DNA from 3 places in the Paenarthrobacter sp. genome. Region 3 is predicted to be linked to each of the others. Evidence: riboswitches for the same ligand, from Rfam matches in the RefSeq annotation. Region 3 holds a riboswitch; each other region holds the start of a gene.

Region 1 (7,530 bases), on a different contig from region 3:
ACCCGGGGAAGTCATGCCCACAACGCTAGCAGCCGCACGGGATCCCGATACATTGATGCGGCTCTTGTGCTGTTCGTGTACTGCGTGGTCGCGGCAAAGCGGGAATAGGGGGTTCGGCAGGTAACCTTGAAGGAACAGACCAACACGAACAGGGCTGCCACCCTCGATCCCGCAGATCCCTGCGGATGCGGTGAACGGCCCGACGTGTCTCCCAAAGCAAGAACGAAGAAGGTTGATTACGTGCCTACCGGCAAGGTCAAGTGGTATGACAAGGAAAAAGGGTTCGGATTCCTCGCGGCTGAAGACGGCCAGGAAGTGTTCCTGCCCAAAACGTCCCTGCCCGCGGGCGTAACGGAGCTCAAAGCCGGGACCCGCGTGGAGTTCGGTGTGGCCGACGGCCGCCGCGGAGCACAGGCACTGGGGCTGCGTGTCCTGGAGAAGACGCCATCCATTGCCAAGGCCAAGCGCATGAACGCCAGGGACCTCGCACCTATGGTGCAGGACCTGGTCACGGTGCTGGACAACCTCTCCGGCTCCCTGTCTTCAGGCAAATATCCCGATGGCAACAAGGCCAAGGCCATCAGCATGGCACTGCGCAAGGTTGCCGACGAGCTGGAAGCCTAGGACCGGCCATGACATCGGAATCCGCACAGGACACCAAGGCCGGCCCTGACGCTGCCCAGGCTCCTGGAAACGGGGATGCCCCCGCGCGGAAGACCGTCGCGGCCAAGTCCCGCGCTGGTTTGCCTGTGTGGCGCACCGGTAAGCCGGACGCGTTCCTGGCTGCCGCCGTCGATACTGCACGTGAGGCAGTTGAAGGCATAGCCAGCCCGGGCGAGGTCGGGGCGCACCTGGGCGCAAAGTCAGAGGGCGACCGCGTAGTAACCCACCTGTTCGAGTCACGGCTGGCCGGCTATGGCGGTTGGCAGTGGTATGCCGTGGTGACCCGTAACTCCCGCTCCAAGGTGGTGACCGTGAGTGAGCTGGGTTTGCTGCCCTCCGAGGATTCCATCCTGGCTCCCGAATGGGTGCCGTGGGCTAAGCGGGTCCGCCCCGAGGACGAGACTCCGCTGGTGGAAGAGACCGTCGAGGATGTCACGGAAGAGTCCGTTCAGGCGGCGGAAGATGAGGCCACTGAACCGGCTGACGCTGAATCCGGTGATGAGGCCACCGAACCGGCCGACGACGAAACCCAGGACGAAGACGACGAAACCGAGGCTGAATAGGCGTTGCGGAAACCCGGGGTGACCACAGTGAAGGCGGATGCTGATGTCCACCTTTAGGTCACTCGGAATCCTCAATTACCGCATCTGGTTCTTCGGTGCGCTGATCTCCAATATCGGCACGTGGATGCAGCGTACTGCGCAGGACTGGTTGGTCTTCGACCACCTGACAGCGCACGACGCCGGTGCCATGGGCATTACTTTGGCACTCCAACTTGGTCCGCAGCTTTTTCTTGCTCCGTGGGCAGGCCTGCTGGCCGACCGTTATAGCCGACGCAAGCTGCTTCTCCTCACCTTGGTGGCCATGGCCCTCCTCAGCGCGGGGTTGGGTGTGCTGGTGCTGCTGGGTATCGCTGAACTTTGGCATGTCTACCTCTTTGCCTTGCTCCTGGGAATCGTGACCGCCCTGGACGCTCCGGTCCGACAGACCTTTGTCTCCGAACTCGTCACCGACGATTACCTCCCCAACGCAGTCGCCCTCAACAGTGCTTCGTTCAATGTGGCCCGGATGATCGGGCCTGCCGTCTCAGGCGTGCTGACGGTGGTAGTCGGCCCCGGCTGGGTGTTCCTCATCAATACCGTGTCATTCGTGGCCATGCTCTGGGCACTCAAACTCATTCCCGCATCATCGCTTCGTATCCAGCCCAGGGTGGCGGCCGGAAAAGGGCGCATCCGGGAAGGATTGCGCTACGTCAGGAACAGGCCGGACATTCAGGTGGTCCTGGTGGCGATCTTTATCGTGGGCACCTTCGGACTTAATTTCCCCTTGTTCATCGCCGCGATGGTGGGGACCCAATTCGGCATGGATGCCGGCGCGTTCGGAGCGTTGAACTCGGTCATGGCCATCGGGTCGGTGACCGGTGCGCTGCTGGCTGCCCGACGCGGAAGGCCCCGCCTCAGGTTGATCTTCGGGGCCGCCGGCGGCTTCGGAGTTGCCAGCGCCTTGGCCGCCCTGGCACCCAATGCTGTGCTCTTCGGGCTTGCCCTGGTTCCCTGTGGCCTGTTCGCACTGACCCTGATCACCAGCGCCAATGGCTACGTGCAATCCACCACGGAGGCTGTCATGCGGGGGAGGGTCATGTCCCTCTACATGGCCATTTTTATGGGCGGCACTCCCCTCGGGGCACCGTTGGTGGGCCTGGTGGCCAACGTCGGTGGCCCTCGATGGGCGGTCGGCGTTGCAGCGGTTGCCGGCGTCAGCACCGCCGTCGTGGGTTTGCTGTGGATCATCCGCGCGAAGCAGCTACGGCTCCGGTTCGATCGTCGGGCCCGCGGACTGAAGCACTTCCGGGTGGAGTCGCTGCTGGCACGCCCGGAAACGGACGACGACGGAAGCCGCCAACAAGGCGGTTAACGCGCCTTAAACGGCGGCGGCGCCGTCCGGGAACCACCCGCACGACGCCGACCAAAGCCTTCGGTGCTACTTCTTCAGCTCGCCCACAACGTAGTCGATGCTCGCGAGCAGAGCCGAAACGTCGTCCGGCTCAATGGCAACGAACGTCGCGATGCGCAGCTGGTTGCGGCCGAGCTTACGGTACGGCTCCGTATCCACAACGCCGTTGGCGCGCAGGACCTTGGCAATGGCTGCGGCGTCAACGGAGTCATCGAAGTCGATGGTGGCGATGACGTTGGAGCGGTCTTCGGCGTTGGTCACGAAAGGCGTTGCGTACTCCGAAGCCTCGGCCCAGGAGTAGATGCGGTTGGCGGAGTCTGCCGTACGCTTGCTGGCGAAGTCCAGGCCACCGTTGCTGTTGAGCCACTGCACTTGGGCGTCCAGGGTTACCAGGGTGGTCAGCGAAGGGGTGTTGTAGGTCTGGTTCAGCTTGGAGTTGTCGATGGCAGTCTGCAGGTCCAGGAAGTCCGGGATCCAGCGGCCGCTCGCCTTGACCCGTGCAGCCCGCTCCAAGGCGGCGGGGGAGAAGAGGCCAAGCCAGAGGCCACCGTCGGAGGCGAAGTTCTTTTGCGGTGCGAAGTAGTAGACATCCGTCTCGGCGACGTCCACGTCCAATCCGCCGGCTGCGGAGGTGGCGTCCACCAGGATGAGGGAGCCTTCATCGGCACCCTGGACACGCTTCACAGGAGCGGCCACGCCAGTTGATGTTTCATTCTGGGGCCAAGCGTAGACGTCCACGCCGGCTTCGGCCCTTGCCTCGGGGCGGGTGCCGGGTTCAGCTTTGATGATGGACGAAGCGTCAAGGAACGGTGCCTTGTTGGTGGCGGCAGCGAACTTTGAGCCGAACTCGCCGAATGAGAGGTGCTGGGCCTTCTTCTCGACCAAGCCAAATGCAGCCACGTCCCAGAACGCCGTGGAGCCGCCAACGCCGAGGACAACCTCGTAGCCTTCAGGAGCACGGAAGAATTGGCTGAGTCCTTCACGGACTGAACCCACCAGGTTCTTGACCGGAGCCTGACGGTGGGAGGTGCCGAGGATGGTGGTCGATGCGGCAGACAACGCTTCGATCTGTTCCGGGCGAACCTTGGACGGTCCAGCGCCGAAGCGTCCGTCCTTGGGCAGCAGGTCGGCGGGAATGGTGATGCTGTTGTCGCTCACGTAGGGCTCCAATGGGTATCGGCTAGAGATGGGTCGTGGCAGGGGGCAGCAACTGCCCCTTCGACACCCCAATTCTGCCTGACCCGGCCCGGGCGCAGGAACCTGCGACCGTCATAGTCCGCCACGTGGAACGTGGACGAACAAGATGCGACCACGATGCGACCGGAATTATCCAGAGTAATTCCAAATAAGCTAGGCTGGTGGTTGGCGTTCATGGGGCGGCGGTGCACACCGTCCGACCTTGCTGGGGACGCGGTACGGTGGAGATTACGCAAGGAACTGCGTTCGAGGAGAGCTGAGCTGGATGACGGATCTGATCGATACCACTGAGATGTATCTTCGGACCATTTTGGAGCTTGAAGAAGAAAACATAGTGGCTCTCCGGGCCCGCATTGCCGAGCGATTGCGCCACTCCGGACCCACTGTTTCCCAAACTATCGGACGCATGGAGCGCGACGGTTTGGTGATCGTGTCCAACGACCGCCACCTGGAACTCACTGAAGTGGGCCGGAAGCGCGCTACCGAGGTCATGCGCAAGCACCGCCTTGCAGAGCGACTGTTGGCCGACGTTATTGGTCTGGACTGGGCCTACGTGCACGATGAAGCGTGTCGCTGGGAGCACGTCATGAGTGAGCGCGTGGAGCGTCGTCTCTACGAGCTCCTGGAGCACCCTACGGAGTCTCCCTATGGCAACCCTATTCCAGGACTTGAAGCACTTGGTGGCCTTGCCAGCCAGCCCTTCCCCCGGCTTGACGTCAACCTGTTGCAGGCCATGGATGGCTACGCCGCCGATTCGCGTGTGGTGGTCAGCCGCTTGGCGGAGCCCATCCAGGTGGAGCCCGAGCTCCTTACCCAGTTGGACGAAGGCGGAATCCGTCCGGGCGCCAGCGTCTCGCTGGAACGCGTCGGTGAGTACATCTCGGTCCGGGTCCCTGGTATTGAAGGCGCCTTGGAGCTACCTCCTGAAGTTGCCGCGCACGTCTTCGTCTCCCTCAGCTGACCGGAGCTGGCCCAGTACCGTGTCAAACCTCACTTTTGGTCCTTCGGCGCGCGTGTGACCTGCGGTTTTTCGGAATTGATGATAAGGGGCTGCTGCGTTCAGACCGTTCCTGTTGATAACGAATTTATTACCGAACGCCTTAATCCCCTATAGTTATCTACTAGCGCTGATACCAAAGCGTTACCTGATCCGGAGCCGAGCTCTGCCAGCGGATCAGGTGTGTTACCCACCACTGGCAGAGGCGGGGGAACCACAAGCGGCTGTCTAAAGAAGCAGCCTTGGGGTGAAGTCCGCAGCAGAAGTGCCCACGTATACAAGTCCCTCTTGGGATACCTGTGTGCCGTGAGCGCCTCGTGCGGACCGGGTCTTTGTACTCTCTGACCCGAATCCGACAGCTAACTTCGCAGGCTTTTGAGAGAGGAACAGAGTTTGACATCGCAGAACGTCAGGGGCCGCCGCCGTGCGTCCGGCCCCGCTGCTGAGCTGCGGCCAGCCACCGTCGTAACGGAGATCCGGCCTCGCGACACCGAGCGTCAGGTGCGCCGCCGTAAGAGCCCGATGCGCCAGGTTGCCGACTTCGCCGCTGCCAGCGGCGTCGGGCAGAAGGCCGGTGTTGCGCTAGCCGCCACCGGACTTGCCCTGACTGTCGGCCTGCCCGCCACTAGTCCTGTCATGGCCACCTCGGAATCGGGCCAAACCGAGTCCGCCCTTGCAGTGGCCGCTCCTGCTGGCAGCCAGCCCGAAGTCTCCGCTGCCGCGTCAGCCAAGATCGACTTCAGCCGCGCCGCCGTCGCAACTGCTGCCGACCCGGATGGCAAGCTGAAGCAGCTGCTCAGTGCGCAGTCGACAGAAAGCATCCAGCGGACCTCGTCCGTTGGCAGCATGGCCAGCCCCCTTGACACGCTCTCCACGGCATCCCCTTTTGGTTACCGCATCAGCCCCCTCACGGGTGGCGCCGGTGACTTCCACCGTGGCCAGGATTTCGTTGCCCAGTGCGGCACGGCTGTGCACGCCGCGGCGACAGGCAAGGTCACCTTCGCCGGATGGCACGAGTATGGCGGAGGCAACCGCGTGGTCGTTGATCACGGCAATGGCCTTGAAACCACGTACAACCACCTGTCGTCGTTCACCGTCCAGGTTGGACAGACCGTAAACCGTGGCGACACCGTCGCCCTGAGCGGCACCACTGGCGCTTCCACCGGCTGCCACCTCCACTTCGAGGTCCAGGTCAACGGTGAAGTTGTAGACCCCATGGGCTGGCTCTGAGCCAGGTGATGGCTGCCTCTCGCATTCGCGAGACACCCCGTGACCTGAATGTGACATTCGCGTTCAACTGTTGTAGCGTACAGAGCGCATCGGCTTTTTAGGGGGCCGATGCACTTGAGTGGATTGCCTAGCTCTGCCACCGCTCAGGGTCCGTTCGCATAAATCGTCTGGCAGGGGCGGGGGAACCATTTCTGGTCTTCGAAAGAAGGCCTTGGGGTTAAGTCGCAAAAGCTTCCTTGGAAGCAGCGCGGCCGGATGACTCCCATCCGAATCCGACAGCTCACCTCGCAGGCATTGGGAGAGGCTACCTTCGTGTCATCACGCACTACCCCTGCGCGCCATCGCGCCCAAACGGTTCGTACGAACCCGTTGAACACTCTTTCCAAGGCTGTTTCCTCCAATGCAGGGACCGTAGGCCGTCAGGCCGCCGTCCTCGCAGCAGCCTCAGGCCTCGTCCTCACCGTCGGCTTGCCGGCACAAGCAGCAGACACCGACGTTTCCAAGTTGGAAGCCTCCAGCACCCAACAGCTGGTGGCTACCGCGGTGGTTACCGCAGAACCGACAGCTACTGTTTCCTTCGAGAGCCCCATCGTGGCCACCAAGGAAGCCCCCAAAGTAGTCCAGCGCGCAGCGCAGATTACCGAGCGTGCAGCGGCCACCACTGAAGAAACAGTGCAAGCAGTTACAGCTAAGTCCTCCGAGGCCAAGGATTCGCCTTCCAACGCAGCTGCCTCCGGTCTCGCCGCCATTGCCTACACCGGCATCGGCTCTCCCTACGTTTGGGGCGGCACCACACCCAACGGTTGGGATTGCTCCGGCTTCACCCAATGGGTCTACGCACAGGCAGGAATCAGCATCCCCCGCGTCAACGCCTGGACGGCCATGACGCCTACCAGCACTCCTGCTCCCGGCGACCTCGTCATGCAGAACGGCGGAGCCCATGTGGGCATCTACGTCGGCAACGGCATGATGATCAGCGCCTTGAACCCCGGTCAAGGAACGCTGCTGCACTCCGTAGCGTCCACCGGCTCCTCCTCGTTCTACACCCTCCGCTAAAAATCCGGTTCGGGGTCGGCCGAATGCCCCACTTGCTGGCCAACCCACTACCCGCGTGTACCCCAACTGCACGCGGATACGAAAAGAGAAAATCATGACCAGTGCAAATAAGGTTGCACGGCACCGCGCTGAGGCCCCCAAGACCAGCTCGCTTGCCGTCATCGCCAAGGCCGTCAGCAACAACGCCGGTGGCGTTGGACGCCAGGCAGCAGTTATTGCCGCAGCTTCAGGCCTGGTCCTGACCAGTGGCATCGCCGCCAACGCTGCCGACACCAACGTGGACCGTGAATCTACGTCCACGTCCACCCTGGACGTACAGTCGGTAGTCCAGGCCACCATCGCCGCGGACTCCACTGTAGCCATTTCCTACGAGCGCCCCGTGGTCACCACCGTGGAAGCCCCGGCTCCCGTGGTAGTTGAGGAAGTTCCGGCCA
Region 2 (7,530 bases), on a different contig from region 3:
ACCGGCCCCTTGGAGTGGTGCAGGACTCCGTCCGATGTGGAACCCAACAGCATCCCCGCGAAGCCGCCACGGCCCCGTGTACCCAGAACCACCAGCTCGACGCTGCGGCTGGTTTCCACCAGAACATCAACGGGGGACCCATCCCGGAGTTCCGTTTCCATGGGCAGCGAAGGGAAGTGGCTTCTGAGCCAATCAGCCCCGGCGTCCAGCTGGACTTTGATATCCGCAAACAAGGCATCCCGGTCCAAAGGTGCCGGAACCCATGCCAGGGAGCCGCTGTACTGCGGCACAGCACAAATCACCCGGAGTTTGGCACCCATGCGCTGTGCCTGCTCGGCAGCTTCGAGCACGGCCACACGGGCCTGCTCGGAACCGTCCACGCCTACGGCAACTACGTTTTCCACAGTACGTGGGCCTGCCTTGGCATGTTCAGCCTTGATGTGTTTGTCCTCAGTGCTTTCACCAAGGCGGTCGGCACAGTAGAGCGGGACTGTCACCGTGGGGCATTTGGCGTGGGCGGGCAAGGCGCTGCTGACCGAGCCAAGCAAACGCCCAACAAATCCGCCGCGACCCCGGCTCCCGAAGACAAGGAGGGCGGCTTCGCTGGAGAGATCCAACAGGACACCGGCGGCGTCGCCGTTCTCCACGGATGCGTCGACATCGATGGCATATCCGGACACCTTGTCCAGAGCCTGCCGAACGATCGCATCCGCGCCTTCGCGAATCACGGAATCATCGACTGTTGCGTAGCCGCCATCCAGCCCGGACGCGGCGAAGATCGGCACAGAGTATGCCGTGACAATATGCAAGGGAAGTTGCCGACGTTCAGCCTCCCGCGCGGCCCAAACCAAAGCACACTGACCATGCTCTGAACCGTCCACTCCCACCACGATGCCACCTGGTTCCACGGCCTGATCCTGACCGTCCTGGGGCTCTTCACTGTGTCTGCCGTGCTGGTCCATGGGGGCCTGCCTCTCCACCTACTGCTTGATGTTCCGGCTATTCTGCCAGAGGTTCTCCGCGTCGGATTCCCTCGCTGTTTCATTGTCAATGGCCGGAGCAGGAGAAACCGGGAAATTTCTCCTCCCAATGCCAACTATTCTCGGTCGGCAGGACCGAATCAAGGCGACATTAGGCTATGTGCATAACGGTCCGGGCTCGGTTCCCGGCCTTCCACATTGCGCTCCGGACGAACACACAAAACGCGCAGTCGCGGAGGCTATCCATGGCCGAAAAAGTTCGGTAGTGTTCGAGTCACCGAATGGCCGGCCAACGTGTTTCACAGCACACTCCGGCCATTTATTTGCGGCCGCTTGGGGAACTCGGACGCGATCCCACGCGATGCCGTAAGGCACACACGTCAAGGAGGAACCAAGCAGTGTCACTCACGCCTGATTCCGGCACGGAGCGCACCACCACCGTGGTCATCGGAGCCGGCCTGTCCGGCTTGGCAGTTGCCAGCGAACTCAGCCGCTATGGCGTGGGCTCAATCGTCGTGGACGGGTTTGGTGCGTTGTCCACCACCGGTCCTTCCGTCCATACAGGCATGATTCAACGCACCGAGGTGGCCGATCCTGCAGCCATGCAGGAACGCAACGAGATCCTCCGACACCTGCGGAACTACGCCGCCAACCACCAACTGGACGTCCGCAACACCACCCGCGCCGTCCGTCTTGATTTCCTGGGCTCAGACCCCTCCCGGCAAATCGGATACGGGCCAGCCGCCAGCATGACCACAGCGGGCCTGAGAACGGGCCTCCACGTATCAGGCCCCTTCGAGTCCACTCCACGCCAGTGGGCAGTCCACACCGCCAACGGCGTTCTCTTGGCAGACCACGTAGTAGTGACGCGCTGCGCCCAAAGCCAGCTGCGCCGCATGCTCTCCGAACTTGGAATAGCAGTTGGCCAGAACTTCGCGGCCGCCATGCGTGCGGTAGGGATGCACCTGGTGGGCGTTGGGGACCTTATCACCCCGTCTCCCAAGGAAGTGCTCCGCCAAGCCAAGGCAGTGGGCCAAGCCATCTCTTCAAAGGTAGCCCTGCCCGCAGGTCCGGGCATCGCCCTCGCCTAGGGGCATCGCCCTCACCTAGGGCATTACGCCTAGGGACGACGCCCAAAGGCCCACTAGCCCACACGGGCCCCGCCGCCCACGCGACTATCGACCCGCCGTCGAACGTTCCCCGCTGAACATTCTTTCCCCGCTGAACATTAACAAACAGAACTTAACGCCAAAGGCCGGCACCTCCAAAGACATTAGTCTTTGAAGGCACCGGCCTTTGAACTGAAGCGTGAGGCTTTATGCGCCAGCGCGTACGTAGGTCAGGGGACCCGTTGCGGTCAACCAGCTGATCGGGTGGATGCCCGTCTGGTTGCCGTTGATGCCACCGCTGATTGCCTGGCCGTTGCCGATGTAGATAGCAACGTGGCCGGACTGGACGATCATGTCACCGGGCTGGGGATCGCTAACGACCTTGCCGTAGTTCATGAACTGCATGGGACCGAGGTCGCCTACGGGGATGCCCGCGGAGCCGAGAGCCTTCTCGACCATGGCGGTGCAGTCCTGGAAGACGCCGATCTGTGCGTAAGCCGAAGCAACCATGGCTGCGTTGACGCCGCCAACGGCGGGAGCAGCAGCTACAGGAGCAGGGGCAGCCGGTGCGGCAGCCACAGGAGCAGCAGCAACCGCAGCCTGGGCGGCGACAGGAGCTGTTGCAGCAGCAGTGGTGACTGCTGCCTTCTGGACCACAGGAGCCTCAACAACGGGAGCCGGCTTTTCGATAACCGGAGCTGCTACGGAAGCAACGGCCGGACGCTCGAAGTTGACGGTAGCCGTTGCCAGAGCGGTAACAACCTTGGTGGGTGCCTCGGAAACGGTCTCTGCGACCGTTGCGGGGCTGGAGTCGCGCTGAACCGGAGCCTCAGCTGCGTGAGCAGCAATGGAGCCGGTCAAAACGAGGCCCGAGGCTGCTGCGATTACAGCTGCCTGGCGGCCAGCGCCGGAAGCGTTGCTGGCTACTGCCTTCGAGATGGAGATGAACGGATTAGGACGTACGCTGTCCGCCTTACGACGGCCGCGAAGAATGCGTGAAGACATGAAAGAGCCTCTCCCGATGCCTGCGAGGTTAGCTGTCGGATTCGGATGGGAGTCACCCGGCCACTATCCCCCGCTGTTCAGCGGAAGCTTCGTGACTTCACCCCAAGGCACGCTCGAAAGCGGCCTAAATTGGGTTCCCCGTCTCTGCCGTAGGTTTGTCTGCGAACGGATTCCGGACTGCGGCAGAGCTAGGCAATCAGGCCGGAAGTGCCCGCTACGTGGAACAGGCACAGGTACTACCGTACGCGATGATTCGGCCGAAGTCACATTTAAGTAACGGGAAGTGGGCTTCTGGCGTGTCGCAGTGTCCGTTTCGAGATATTCGCAGGTACGTAGAAAACCGCGTTATTCCGCGGGAGTATCGCCTTCAGGGCTGTTGGAAGCTGCAAGTTTCTTCCGTGCGGTAACAGCAAGGTAAACAACGAGGCCCACAGCAACAGCAGCCAGCCCGACAATGCTCCAAGGGAAGGGTTGGGAGGCGTCAGCGGCCGGCTCGCTGCTGCCCGTTCCCGGCGCTGCGGGCGCTGCGGTGCCCGCCGTAGGTACTGCGGCTGACGGCGCCGACACCGACGGCGTGGCACCAACCGGGCCAGTCGCCGTCGTCGTGCTTTCCGCGGTGGCTGTGAACGTGAAGGTGCCCTCAATGGGGTGCGAATCCGAGCTGACTACGCGCCATACCACCGTGTATTCACCAGCAGGAGCGCCCTCGCGAAGCTTTTGGACGGCTTGGTTGTCAATGATTTCCACCGGACCGTCCGCCCAGTTCTCACCGCCGGCCGTCACGGTTACACCGGAACCGATCGCGAGCGGGCGGTTGTTGAACGTGATGGAGACCGACGCCGGGACTTCCGCCACGCTGGCACCGTTTGCTGGCGCGGTTGACTCGGCGACGTCGTGCGCGGACGCCGGAGCCGCGGAAAACAGCAAGGCGGACGCGAAAGCGAGGGCAGCGACGACGGCGGCCAGAAGCGGGCGGATGGTACGCATGGGGCGGTTTCTCCTAGTGTTGGCTTCCTTACAGACTAGGCGAATCGTTCAGAGTGCCCACAGGACAACATAGGATTTGAGAGCAAACTCCCCTCGATCCTCGGAGACCTTCATGCTGAAACAAGGTTCTGCAATCGACCGCTACTTCAAAATCTCCGAACGTGGATCCACGTATTCGCGGGAAATCCGTGGCGGCTTCGCGACCTTCTTCGCCATGAGCTACATCGTGGTGCTGAACCCGCTGATCCTCTCCGGACCCGACTCCAGTGGAGTGTCGCTGGGCTTCACGGCTGTGGCAGCCACCACGGCGTTCGTTGCCGGCATCTTGACCATACTTATGGGTGCATGGGCCAAACATCCGTTTGCCGTGGCAACAGGCTTGGGCGTCAACGCCTTCGTCGCAGTCACAGTGGCTTCCCACCCCGGGCTGACGTGGCCGGACATGATGGGGCTCGTAGTGCTATCGGGCGTCACCATGCTCATCCTGGTGCTGACCGGTTTCCGGACAGCCGTGTTCAAGGCGGTTCCGGAGGCCCTGAAGACGGCCATTGTTGTGGGCATCGGCCTCTTCATCGCACTCATTGGCCTGGTCAACGCCGGTTTTGTCCGCCGCATCCCCGATGCCGCCGGCACCACCGTTCCCCTGGGCCTGGGCGTCGACGGGAAGCTCATGGGCTGGCCGACACTCGTTTTCGCAGTGGGCTTGATCCTGACCATCGCCCTGGTGGTCCGAAAGGTCCGCGGCGCCATCCTGATCGGCATCGTCGTCTCCACCGCGCTGGCCGCCATCCTCGAATTTACGCTGCACATCGGCCCAAGCTTCGACGGAACCAACGTCAACCCCCGCGGCTGGTCCCTGGTGGCGCCCAAGCTCACCGAATGGGGCGCCCCCGATCTGTCCCTCATCGGCAAAGCCAACCCCTTCGGTGCTTTTGAACACCTCGGCTTCATCGCCGCGGCTTTGCTGGCATTCGTGATCCTCCTGAGCATCTTCTTCGACGCCATGGGCACCATGGTTGGCTTGGCCAACGAGGCCGGAACCGTGGACAAAGACGGCAACATCCCCAACGTTGACCGTGTCCTTCAGGTTGATGCACTCGGTGCAATCGTGGGCGGCGGAGCCTCCGTTTCCTCCAACCAGATCTTCGTCGAGTCCGGCGCCGGCATTGGCGAAGGCGCCCGAACCGGCCTCGCCTCGATCGTCACCGGTGTCCTCTTCCTTGTGGCCATGTTCTTCACGCCGCTCATCAACCTGGTGCCGTTCGAGGCCGTGGCCCCCGCCCTGGTGGTCGTGGGCTTCATGATGGTCTCCCAGGTGGGCAAGATCGATTGGCAGGACTGGGGCGTCGGAATTCCCGCGTTCCTGACCATCGCCCTCATGCCGTTCACCTATTCAATTGCCAACGGCCTCGGCGCCGGTTTCATCTCCTATGTCCTGATCCGCACGTTCCAGGGCCGCGCCCGCGAAGTCCACCCCTTGATGTGGGCTGTGGCAGGCGCGTTCCTGCTGTTCTTCGGCATCGGAACTGTGGAGGAGTTGTTGGGCGTTAAGTAGCTCCTCGCTGAGGTGGCTCCGAGCAGGAGTCCGGGGTTTCAGACACCCCCGTGACGGAATGGCTGGTTTTGGGGTCCCATGTCCGGTGTGCTTGAAGCATGGAAACCAGCCCCTTCACCGTAGATGTCGCGCCTGCCCCCTGGACGGGTCGTTTTGATGGCGATGGCGATGAACACCGGCGGTGGTGGCAAGCAGTAGCACCCCACGAGGTGTCTGCCTCCGAAGCAGCCTCGCGACCCGCCGTCGTGCTTGGCTTTTGCAGCGACGCCGGCGTCCTCCGGAACCAGGGGCGCGTAGGCGCTGCTGCCGCTCCCGCCGCCATCCGCTCTGCGCTGGGATCGCTGGCCTTCCACCATGATCGTGACGTGTTCGACGCCGGTGATGTGGTTGTGGAGGACGACTCACTGGAGGCGGGCCAAGAGCGCGCCGGACGCGCCATCTCGGGACTGCTCGACGCCGGGAACCTCACCGTGGTGCTGGGCGGCGGCCATGAGACCGCCTTCGCCAGCTACTTGGGCGTGGCTGGTTCTGCAGCGGTTCGTGGCAAGCGACTGGGTGTGCTGAACCTGGACGCCCACTTTGACCTGCGGGATGAACCGACGCCCAGCTCAGGGACGCCCTTCCTGCAGATGGCCCAAGCGGAAGCTGCCGTGGGGCGTGAACTGCAGTACGCCGTCGTCGGCATCTCGGAACCGAACAACACACGGACTCTCTTCAACACCGCCGAACGTTTGGGTGTGAAATACCTGCTTGATGAGCAGTGCACTCCGGAAGCAGTGGAGGTCTTTATTGCGGACTTCCTGGCCGGAGTGGACGTATTATACCTGACCATCGATCTGGACGTGATGCCGGCGTCGGTGGCACCCGGGGTGAGCGCGCCCGCTGCATACGGTGTGCCGCTGCCGGTGATCAGTGCGATTTGCAGGCAAGTCGCTACCAGCGGAAAGTTGCTGCACCTGGACGTGGCAGAGCTGAATCCGGAGTTCGACATCGATTCCCGGACCGCGAAGGTTGCCGCGCGGCTGATCAACACGCTCCTGGCGTAGACGCTTTTGGCGTAGACGGGTTTGGAAGGCCCTGTTCATGGATACATTCCTCCACATAGCCTGTGTGGAGGAAAGGACAGCGATGCGCACACCTCTTGTGCAGGAGAAGTGGGCTTGGGTTGCAGGGCTGGCAGCAGTGGCCCTTGGATTGGCCGCGCACATGCTGGCTGGTGGCAGCATTCCCGCCGTCCCCGTCCTTCTGGGCTTCGCCGCACTGTCCTGTCTGGCGGCCCAACTCGTTACCCGCTGGGTGCACGGACCCCTGTTGTTGCTGCTGCTGTCCGGTCTTGCCCAGCAGTTGCTGCACCTGGGTTTTGACGCCTTTGGTGGGTACTTTCCCGGCAACGGGTTCCTGGATCACTTGCACGGCGGCCCGGTCTTGGGGGACACGCCGGCAAGGGCAGTAGCCAGTGGCGGCTCCGTTCACCTCCTGCTGTACACGCACATGGCCGCGGCCATCCTCACACTCTTGACCGCCTCCGGAGTGATGAAGCTTGCAGGACGTGCGTCATCGACGGCAACGGAAAGCCACACAGCGTAGCCCGACGAAACCACACGTAGCCCTGCGAAGCAGCGCACGCGGGTTCGAATCCCGCCACCACGTCTTGGGGGCGCAAACCTCCCGCGAGGTGGCATTTAATGCCAATGTTTCCCTCAAACATTGGCATTAAATGCCACCTCGCGGGAGCATGAAGTGAGGCGCAGGGACTTCGCCCGGCCGCATCACACGGCCGCTCCATTGCGCAGCGGAGGCGCACGGAAATGTCACCCAGGATGGAGCCGGCGGACGGATTCCTGACCGACTACTACGAGCATGTGTCCCAGGACGACGTCCGCAACTACACCTC
Region 3 (7,530 bases):
CAGGGCATGATCCTTCCAGCTTGGGCAGTGGATGCCAATGGCACCGCTGTGAGTACCCACTATGAGGTGTCCGGGAATATTGTGACCCAAGTCGTGGAACATAACACGCCAGGTCTCGCATACCCGGTGGTCGCCGACCCGAAGGTCTACTACGCCTGGTGGCAGTTGTTCACCTGGTCAGAATGGCGTTGGAACAGCTACTACGGCATGAATCAGCTTTCCATGGAGCTCTCGGGGTGGGGAAGGTACGACGCGATCTTCAACGCCGGACAATTCTTGAGCTCCGGGTGGTCTCTCCTGCAGTCAAAGCATTCTTGGTGGATGTTTACACCCTCGATGCGGCAGCAGTGGGAATGCCACGTCCTCGGGGGCTTGGCAGAATGGGGAACCTTCGACTTAGAGTACGAGCGTTACTCAAATCCAAATTGGCGTAGTCGGATTGGAATGTGGCCCGTGTCCCAGACCTGTAACTGGTAACCAGAGAGGACTCGACGATGCCGAGACATGCCGTGCGTAAGTGGGCCCTGCTGGGAACTGTCTTGCTTCCGTGGGCACTCGGATCCTTCGCCGTCTACGTCACTTCGGCGCAGTATTCCGGTCTCGGCATCTTCGAGTCTTATCGGGCATTTGAGGCCGGCTCCAACCTGGGCAATGCCTTGTGGTTCCTTCTTTGGACAGGGATCTCTGCTGCGGTGTGTTGGTTTCTGGTACGAAAACCGGGCCCCGTCGGAGCGATTCAATCCGCGTCTCACGCACTGTACTGCTACGGCACTCCGTCCGCCCTGCTGGTTTTTCCAGACGCAGCCATGGGTTTCGCCGTTTCGCACGTCCGGGCGTTCACAGACGACACTGTCTTGCATTCGCCCGTGGTCGAGTTTCTTATTGTCAGCGGCATGGGGGCTTTGGCCTGCGCTTTCGTCATGTCCCTCGGAGTCAAGATAAAGAAACCGCGTCGGGAGGCTTAGGCCGCCGAAATCAAAGACCCCTACCGGTTTCCGGCCCGCCCCGTTAGCCTGTGGCGCATGGACTGGAAACTTGAACTGGTATTTGTCCCTGTCTCCGACGTCGATTGCGCAAAGGACTTCTACGTCAACAAGGTTGGTTTCAACGCCGATTTCGATGAGCGTCCCACCGACGGCATCCGCTTCGTTCAACTGACACCGCCGGGTTCTGCGTGTTCCATCGCTATCGGCGAGGGTCTCACCGAAGCCCCTCCGGGTTCGGCGCCCAACCTGCAAGTGGTGGTGGCGGACATCAACAAGGCCCACGAGCACCTCAAGGCCAACGGCGTGGACGTCAGCGACGTCGACATCCAGGATTGGGGTCACTTTGTGTACTTTGCTGACCCCGATGGCAACCAGTGGGCCGTGCAGTACCTACCTCAGCGACCCAACGGCTAAGTCACACTTCAGCACCACCCCACGGGCATGCGGCAGGATGGAACCATGAGCCATCCTGCCGCTACCACGTCCCAGTCATCAGTTTTGACCGTCCGGGCCGTCCTTTTCGACATGGACGGCACGTTGGTGGACTCAACGGCGATCGTTGAGCAGGTGTGGCTTGAGTTCGCCGAGCGCTACGGCTTGGATTTCAATGAGATCCTGCGCAACTCACATGGCGTCCAGGCCCGCGACACTGTTCGCCGTTACGCGCCCGCCGGCGCTGACTTCGAAGCCCTGACCGCCGAGCTGGGCGAGATGGAACGCTCCCGGACAGACGGCGTCATCGCTCTTCCCGGGGCCGAAGCCCTGCTGGCGGGACTCCCGGATGGCGCCATTGCGTTGGTCACCTCTGCGGACCGCATCTTGGCCGATATCCGCATGCAAGCTGCCGGCCTGACCATGCCATCAACAACAGTCACTGCTGAGTCCGTCACCCGCGGTAAGCCGCATCCTGAGGGTTACCTGAAGGCGGCGGCACTCTTGGGAGCCGACCCGGCCGACGTCGTGGTTTTCGAGGATGCGCCTGCCGGAATCGCTGCTGCGCGTGCGGCGGGGATGCGGACCGTTGTGGTGGGCGACTCCGGCGGCGAGCTGGAGCCGGGCATGTGGCGGATCCCGGACTACTCGGCGGTCACCGTCACCGCAGTGAAGGATCACGACGGCGGTCACCTCCTGACGCTCACCCTCTAGTACCGCCCGGCTAAAGGCTGTTCCAAGCGGTGAACCGGGCGTAGGCTGTGCGCATGTCTGCGATGCCGGAGGCGTACGGTGCTGCATTGGAGCGGGCCATGGTCCACGCCGGTGAGTGGCTTGCGTCGGTGCCCACCCGTTCTGTCCGCCCTTCGTCCGATGCCGACCAAGTGGCCAAGACCATCCTGCCGCGTCTCCCGGACGGAGCAACCGATGCCGCGGAGGTAGTGGACGAACTCGCCGCGCTGGCTGAGCCCGGCTTGATGGCGATCCAGTCCGGACGGTTTTTCGGTTGGGTCATGGGAGGAACCTTGCCCGCCGCCATGGCCGCCGATTGGCTCGTCTCTGCCTGGGATCAAAACACCGGGCTCCGGTTCGCCACCCCCGCTGCCGCTGCCATTGAGGAATCCGCCGCCGCCTGGCTTTTGGACCTCCTGCACCTGCCTGCGACAGCCGACGTCGGATTCACCACGGGCGCCACGACTGCCAACTTCGTAGGCTTGGCAGCGGGCCGCCAATACCTGATGGACGAGGCCGGATGGGACCTCGAAGCGCTCGGCCTCACCGGCGCGCCCCGGATCACTACCTTTGCCGGCAGGGAACGGCATGCCGCAGTGGATCTGGCGCTGCGCTACCTCGGTTTGGGCGCCTGTGTTCCGGTAGACGCCGACGACGAAGGGCGGATCAGTCCCGACGCCCTGGCTGATGCCATGGATCAGCAACCCGGCCCATCGTTGGTCTGCCTGCAAGCCGGCAACCTCCACTCCGGGGCATTCGATCCCATGGAGGAAGCCATAGCCGTGGCACACGATCGCGGCGCGTGGGTGCACGTGGACGGTGCCTTTGGTCTGTGGGCCGCCGTGAGCCCGAAGCTGCGCGGTCGGTTGGCGGGTGTGGAGGACGCAGATTCGTGGGCAACGGATGCCCATAAGACCCTGAATGTCCCTTACGACTGCGGCCTGGCAATAGTGGCACGCCCGGAAGCTTTGAGGCGTGCCTTCAGCGTTCACACGAGTTACCTCATTGCCACTGATGCGGGGCCAGGGGACCCTTTCGAGAAAGTTCCGGAGATGTCTCGCCGCGCCCGGGGCATCCCGGTGTGGGCTGCGCTCAGGCAACTGGGCCGCTCAGGAGTTATTTCGATGGTGGAGCGCCTCGCAGCGAACGCCGGTGCCCTGGCAGAAGGACTGGCGGCGATCCCGGGTGTGGAGGTGCTCAACGACGTCGTCTTCACTCAGGTTTCGGTGAGCTTCGGCAGCGACAATCGTACGCACCGCGTCACCCAGAGGCTCATGGCGGAAGGTGCGGTGTGGATGTCCGGTTCGTCGTGGCGGGGCCGCGAAATACTCCGCATCTCGGTGAGCAACTGGTCCACGGATGCCGGCGATGTGGCCGCCTCCATCGCAGCCGTGCGGGCTGCGATGGAGGCGGAACCGGAGGCATAGGCAAGGGCAGCCCGGCTTACACAAAGCCGCGCCCGCTCCCGCCATCCGCTCCAGTGTGTACTGGTGCGAACGGCAGCAACGGGCGCGGCAATCAAGCAGTCTGGCTTAGTACCAGTTGTTGGCCAAGTGGAAGCCCAGAGCAGCGGACGGGGATCCGTAGCGCTCCTTGATGTAGTTCAGGCCCCACTTGATCTGGGTCTGGTAGTTGGTCTGCCAGTCAGAGCCGGCCGTGGCCATCTTGGTAGCAGGCAGCGACTGGACGATTCCGTAGGCGCCGCTGGAGGGGTTGGTAGCTGTGGTCTTCCAGTTGGATTCCTTCTCCCACAGCGTGTTCAGGGCGGTCATCTCGGCCTGGCTCCAGCCGTAGTTGCCCAGGATGCTGGCGGCGTACGCCTTGGCAGCAGCGGGGTCATCCACGGCCTTGGGGGCGGCAGCAGCTGCTGCGGCTTCCGCGGCGGCAGCGGCAGCGGCGGCGTCGGCGGCTTGCTTGGCGGCAGCGTCAGCAGCAGCCTTCTCAGCTGCGGCCTGGGCGGCAGCTTGGTCGGCTGCAGCCTTTTCGGCGGCGGCCTGCGCGGCGGCGGCCTGGTCAGCTGCAGCCTTTTCGGCGGCAGCCTTGTCAGCAGCTGCCTTATCCGCAGCGGCCCTGTCGGCTGCGCCCTTTTCGGCGGCAGCATTCAGGGAAGCAGAGATCTCAGCCGACTTGTTGGTGTTGACCTGCGCACTGGCCTGGGTTCCGGCTACGCGGCTGGCCTCGGGGAGGGTCAGCGCGGCGTTGGCGGCGGTTCCGAGCGACGCAACGCCCAGTGCAGCTGCCACAACACCGGCGACTACGGACATGCGGTGGCCGGACTTACCTTGGCGGGCTGCGTTCTTGAGGACGGACTGCGACTTGGTGTGCGGTGCGTTGTGTTCGTCGCGGTGACGCGCGGAAGGGCGCGTCTGATCGTTAAATTCAGACATGTGATTACCTCTCAGCGCCTGCGGAGTTAGCTGTCGGGTTCGGATGAGGTCATCCGGCCGCGCATCACGCTGCGGCTTCACCCCAAGGGCCGACCAAAAGGCCTTGCCCGGAGACTCTGGGTCCCCCGTCTCTGCCTCGGTGAAAGAACGGACTCCGGGAAGTGGCAGAGCTCGGCGCATCCCGGATGCGGGCCAGTTGGGGCGACCCACCCTTTCGACGGTACAGGAGCTTTCCGCAGAAGTCACATTTAGGTAACAGAGATCACGGCGGCGGTGAGTCGCCTTGCCCGATTCGTTATGGGCGTTCGGTGCTCACCGCCGGGAGTCGGACGGCGAATTCGGTATGCCCCGGCCGCGAGGTCATCTCCACGCTGCCGCCGTGCGCTGAAATGATGGATTCCACAATGGACAAGCCGAGTCCGGAGGTGCCTTCGCTACCTGATCGCGCCGCATCGGCGCGGGCAAACCGGGAGAAGATCCTGCCTTGGAAGTCTTCAGTAATTCCGGGACCGTTATCCGTCACTGTGACCACGGCGCTGCCATCGGCGGAGAGCATCACGCCTGTGACCACAGTGGTGCCGGGATCGGTGTGCTTGCGGGCATTGGACAGCAAATTGGCCAGTACCTGGTGAAGTTGGGTGGCGTCGCCGCGCATGGTGATGGGCTCATCGGGGAGCTGGAGCTGCCAAATGTGGTCCGGTGCCATGACTTTCTCGTCACTGACCGTTTCGACCACCAGCTGTGTCAGGTCCACGTCCTCAACTTTGACGGGCTGACCCTCGTCCAACCGCGCCAGCAGAAGAAGGTCCTCCACCAAAGTGGTCATGCGTTCGGCCTGGCTTTGGACTCGGGCCAGCGACTTCCATCCATCCTCGGTGAAATTCTCCGTCATCCTCAGCAGCTCGGTGTAGCCCCGGACGGCTGTCAGGGGAGTCCGCAGCTCGTGCGAGGCGTCCGCCACGAACTGCCGCACTTTGGTTTCGCTTTCCTGACGTGCTTCCAGTGCGCTCGAAACGTTGTTCAGCATCTGGTTCAAGGCATAGCCGACACTGCCCACTTCCGTTCCAGGGTGAGATGCCGACGGCGGTACGCGCACTGCCAGTGCCACCTCACCGGCGTCGAGGGGTAGGCGCGAAACCTTGATGGCAACCTCGGAGAGTTGCTCCAGCGGACGCATGGTCCGGCGGATGATGACCGTTCCTACGAGCCCGATCACTACCAGCCCAGCCAGCGAGACCAGCACCATGGTCCACACCAAGGACGCCTGGGCAGATTGTTTGTCGGCGAGGGGCAGGCCGGTCACAATCACGTCGCCATAAGTAGTCTCGACTGCCACTAGCCGGTAGTCGCCGTTCGACAGTGATTGATCCACGGGTTGATTGTCCGTGGGGAGCGATACCAGGACCTGTTCGTCGTCGGCTGAGAGCGAGACGCGGTTACCGTGGGCGTCGATCAAACCCGAGCTACGCACCAGGGAGCCGTCGATCCTTGCGTTGAGCGTGCCCGCAGCCTGCCCGCGCGCCTCCAAAGGATCCGGCCTGCCTGGGGATAACGGAAAGTTCGACGGCGGCCTGCCGAAGTCGTTTGCCCGGCTGGACGCCTGCTCCAACTGCCTGTCGAGCTGCCTGTTGAAGACCATGTCCATGGACGCGTAGCTGACAACTCCCACCGCAGCGCAAATGGCGATCAGCAGTGCCATGGCCACCAGGACCAGGCGTGTACGCAAGTGCCAGGTGGAGGGGTCGAGCCAACTGCGGCCGGACTTCCCGGCCACTCTTGGGAGGGTGCTCAATGCCTAGTCCGCAGGCTTGATGACGTATCCGGCACCCCTGATGGTATGGATCATTGGGGGATGGTTGGCTTCGATCTTCTTGCGCAGATAAGAGATGTAGAGCTCCACGATGTTGGCCTGGCCGCCGAAGTCGTAATCCCACACGCGGTCCAGGATCTGGGCTTTGCTGACCACTCGTTTTGGGTTCTCCATGAGGTAGCGAAGCAGCTCGAACTGGGTGGCGGTCAGCGGGATGTCCTGGCCGGCGCGGGTTACTTCCCGGGTATCTACGTTGAGTGTGAGGTCGCCTACCACCAGCTCGGCGGTGTCCATGGCAGCTACGCCGGAGCGCTGGACCAGGCGGTGGAGGCGCAGGAGGACTTCTTCCATGCTGAAGGGTTTAGTGACGTAGTCGTCGCCGCCAGCTGCCAGCCCCACAATGCGGTCCTGTACGGCGTCCTTGGCCGTGAGGAACAGGGCGGGAACCTCCGGGGCGAAGGTGCGGATGCGGTTCAGGACCTCGACGCCGTCGAATCCGGGAAGCATGACATCCAGGACCAGCACGTCAGGGCGGAAATCCTTGGCCAGCTTCACTGCTTCCGGACCATCCCCGGCCATCGCAACAGACCAGCCTGCCATGCGCAGGCCCATGCTCATCAGCTCGGCAAGGCTGGGTTCGTCATCCACCACCAGAGCACGGATGGGGGAGCCGTCCGGATGGGAGAGCTGGGGAAGGTTGTTGGTCGTGGAGTGCGAGGAGGCCATGGGATAACTCTCCGTTCTGCTGGTTTGCCAACACTTTGCCCATCCTGTGAGGAAGCTGTGAGATCAGACTATCGAGGAGGGGGCTACTGGACACGCTTCCGTGCCCAAGGACTTTTGACGCCCCGGTTCAGGGCGTTCTACGGCTTGTAGCAGATTTTGTGCTGAAAAGTGGCCCTGAAGGTTGGCCCCGATTGGACAACAAGTGTTTCAGTTCGTGAGATTCCGTCGGGAGAGGATTGGGAGGAACGGGCATGCACATCATCCGCCCTATGCCGAAGAATATTCAGCGGATGGCGAATATTTCTTGATCGAACCGAATGAAATGGCGTTCATTTACAGGACCTACTGAATTGTGATTTGCGACACAATAGACCCCCGTGTCTCAAAATGTGGACGGTTCGACGCTTTGTTACTTGCGTGTTGCCATTGTTACGTTGCACACTTCCAATGTGAACAA

What was found. Region 3 has a riboswitch for cyclic di-AMP ahead of RIF72_RS12415 (hypothetical protein). Riboswitches for the same ligand answer to the same signal wherever they lie in the genome.
Region 1: linked by a shared signal. The riboswitch ahead of RIF72_RS04595 (M23 family metallopeptidase) and the one ahead of RIF72_RS12415 (hypothetical protein) in region 3 are both predicted to bind cyclic di-AMP.
Region 2: linked by a shared signal. The riboswitch ahead of RIF72_RS18330 (NlpC/P60 family protein) and the one ahead of RIF72_RS12415 (hypothetical protein) in region 3 are both predicted to bind cyclic di-AMP.

What each region holds. Positions count from the first base shown of each region.
Region 1 is NZ_JAPSHI010000004.1:25,237-32,766, forward strand. Features, by position in the region: gene RIF72_RS04565 (hypothetical protein) at 1-15, opposite strand, end outside; gene RIF72_RS04570 (cold-shock protein) at 241-624, shown strand; gene RIF72_RS04575 (DUF3027 domain-containing protein) at 633-1,226, shown strand; gene RIF72_RS04580 (MFS transporter) at 1,270-2,577, shown strand; gene serC (phosphoserine transaminase) at 2,644-3,774, opposite strand; gene RIF72_RS04590 (metal-dependent transcriptional regulator) at 4,079-4,774, shown strand; cyclic di-AMP (ydaO/yuaA leader) riboswitch at 4,958-5,199, shown strand; gene RIF72_RS04595 (M23 family metallopeptidase) at 5,204-6,040, shown strand; cyclic di-AMP (ydaO/yuaA leader) riboswitch at 6,179-6,348, shown strand; gene RIF72_RS04600 (NlpC/P60 family protein) at 6,353-7,096, shown strand; gene RIF72_RS04605 (NlpC/P60 family protein) at 7,191-7,530, shown strand, end outside.
Region 2 is NZ_JAPSHI010000037.1:10,618-18,147, forward strand. Features, by position in the region: gene RIF72_RS18320 (universal stress protein) at 1-962, opposite strand, end outside; gene RIF72_RS18325 (FAD-binding protein) at 1,379-2,071, shown strand; gene RIF72_RS18330 (NlpC/P60 family protein) at 2,297-3,094, opposite strand; cyclic di-AMP (ydaO/yuaA leader) riboswitch at 3,098-3,289, opposite strand; gene RIF72_RS18335 (copper resistance protein CopC) at 3,440-4,081, opposite strand; gene RIF72_RS18340 (NCS2 family permease) at 4,194-5,636, shown strand; gene hutG (formimidoylglutamase) at 5,735-6,682, shown strand; gene RIF72_RS18350 (hypothetical protein) at 6,765-7,223, shown strand; gene RIF72_RS18355 (NAD-glutamate dehydrogenase) at 7,457-7,530, shown strand, end outside.
Region 3 is NZ_JAPSHI010000015.1:36,161-43,690, forward strand. Features, by position in the region: gene RIF72_RS12390 (hypothetical protein) at 7-477, shown strand; gene RIF72_RS12395 (hypothetical protein) at 495-965, shown strand; gene RIF72_RS12400 (VOC family protein) at 1,023-1,400, shown strand; gene RIF72_RS12405 (HAD-IA family hydrolase) at 1,446-2,132, shown strand; gene RIF72_RS12410 (aminotransferase class V-fold PLP-dependent enzyme) at 2,186-3,577, shown strand; gene RIF72_RS12415 (hypothetical protein) at 3,683-4,537, opposite strand; cyclic di-AMP (ydaO/yuaA leader) riboswitch at 4,539-4,724, opposite strand; gene RIF72_RS12420 (HAMP domain-containing sensor histidine kinase) at 4,833-6,329, opposite strand; gene RIF72_RS12425 (response regulator transcription factor) at 6,333-7,073, opposite strand.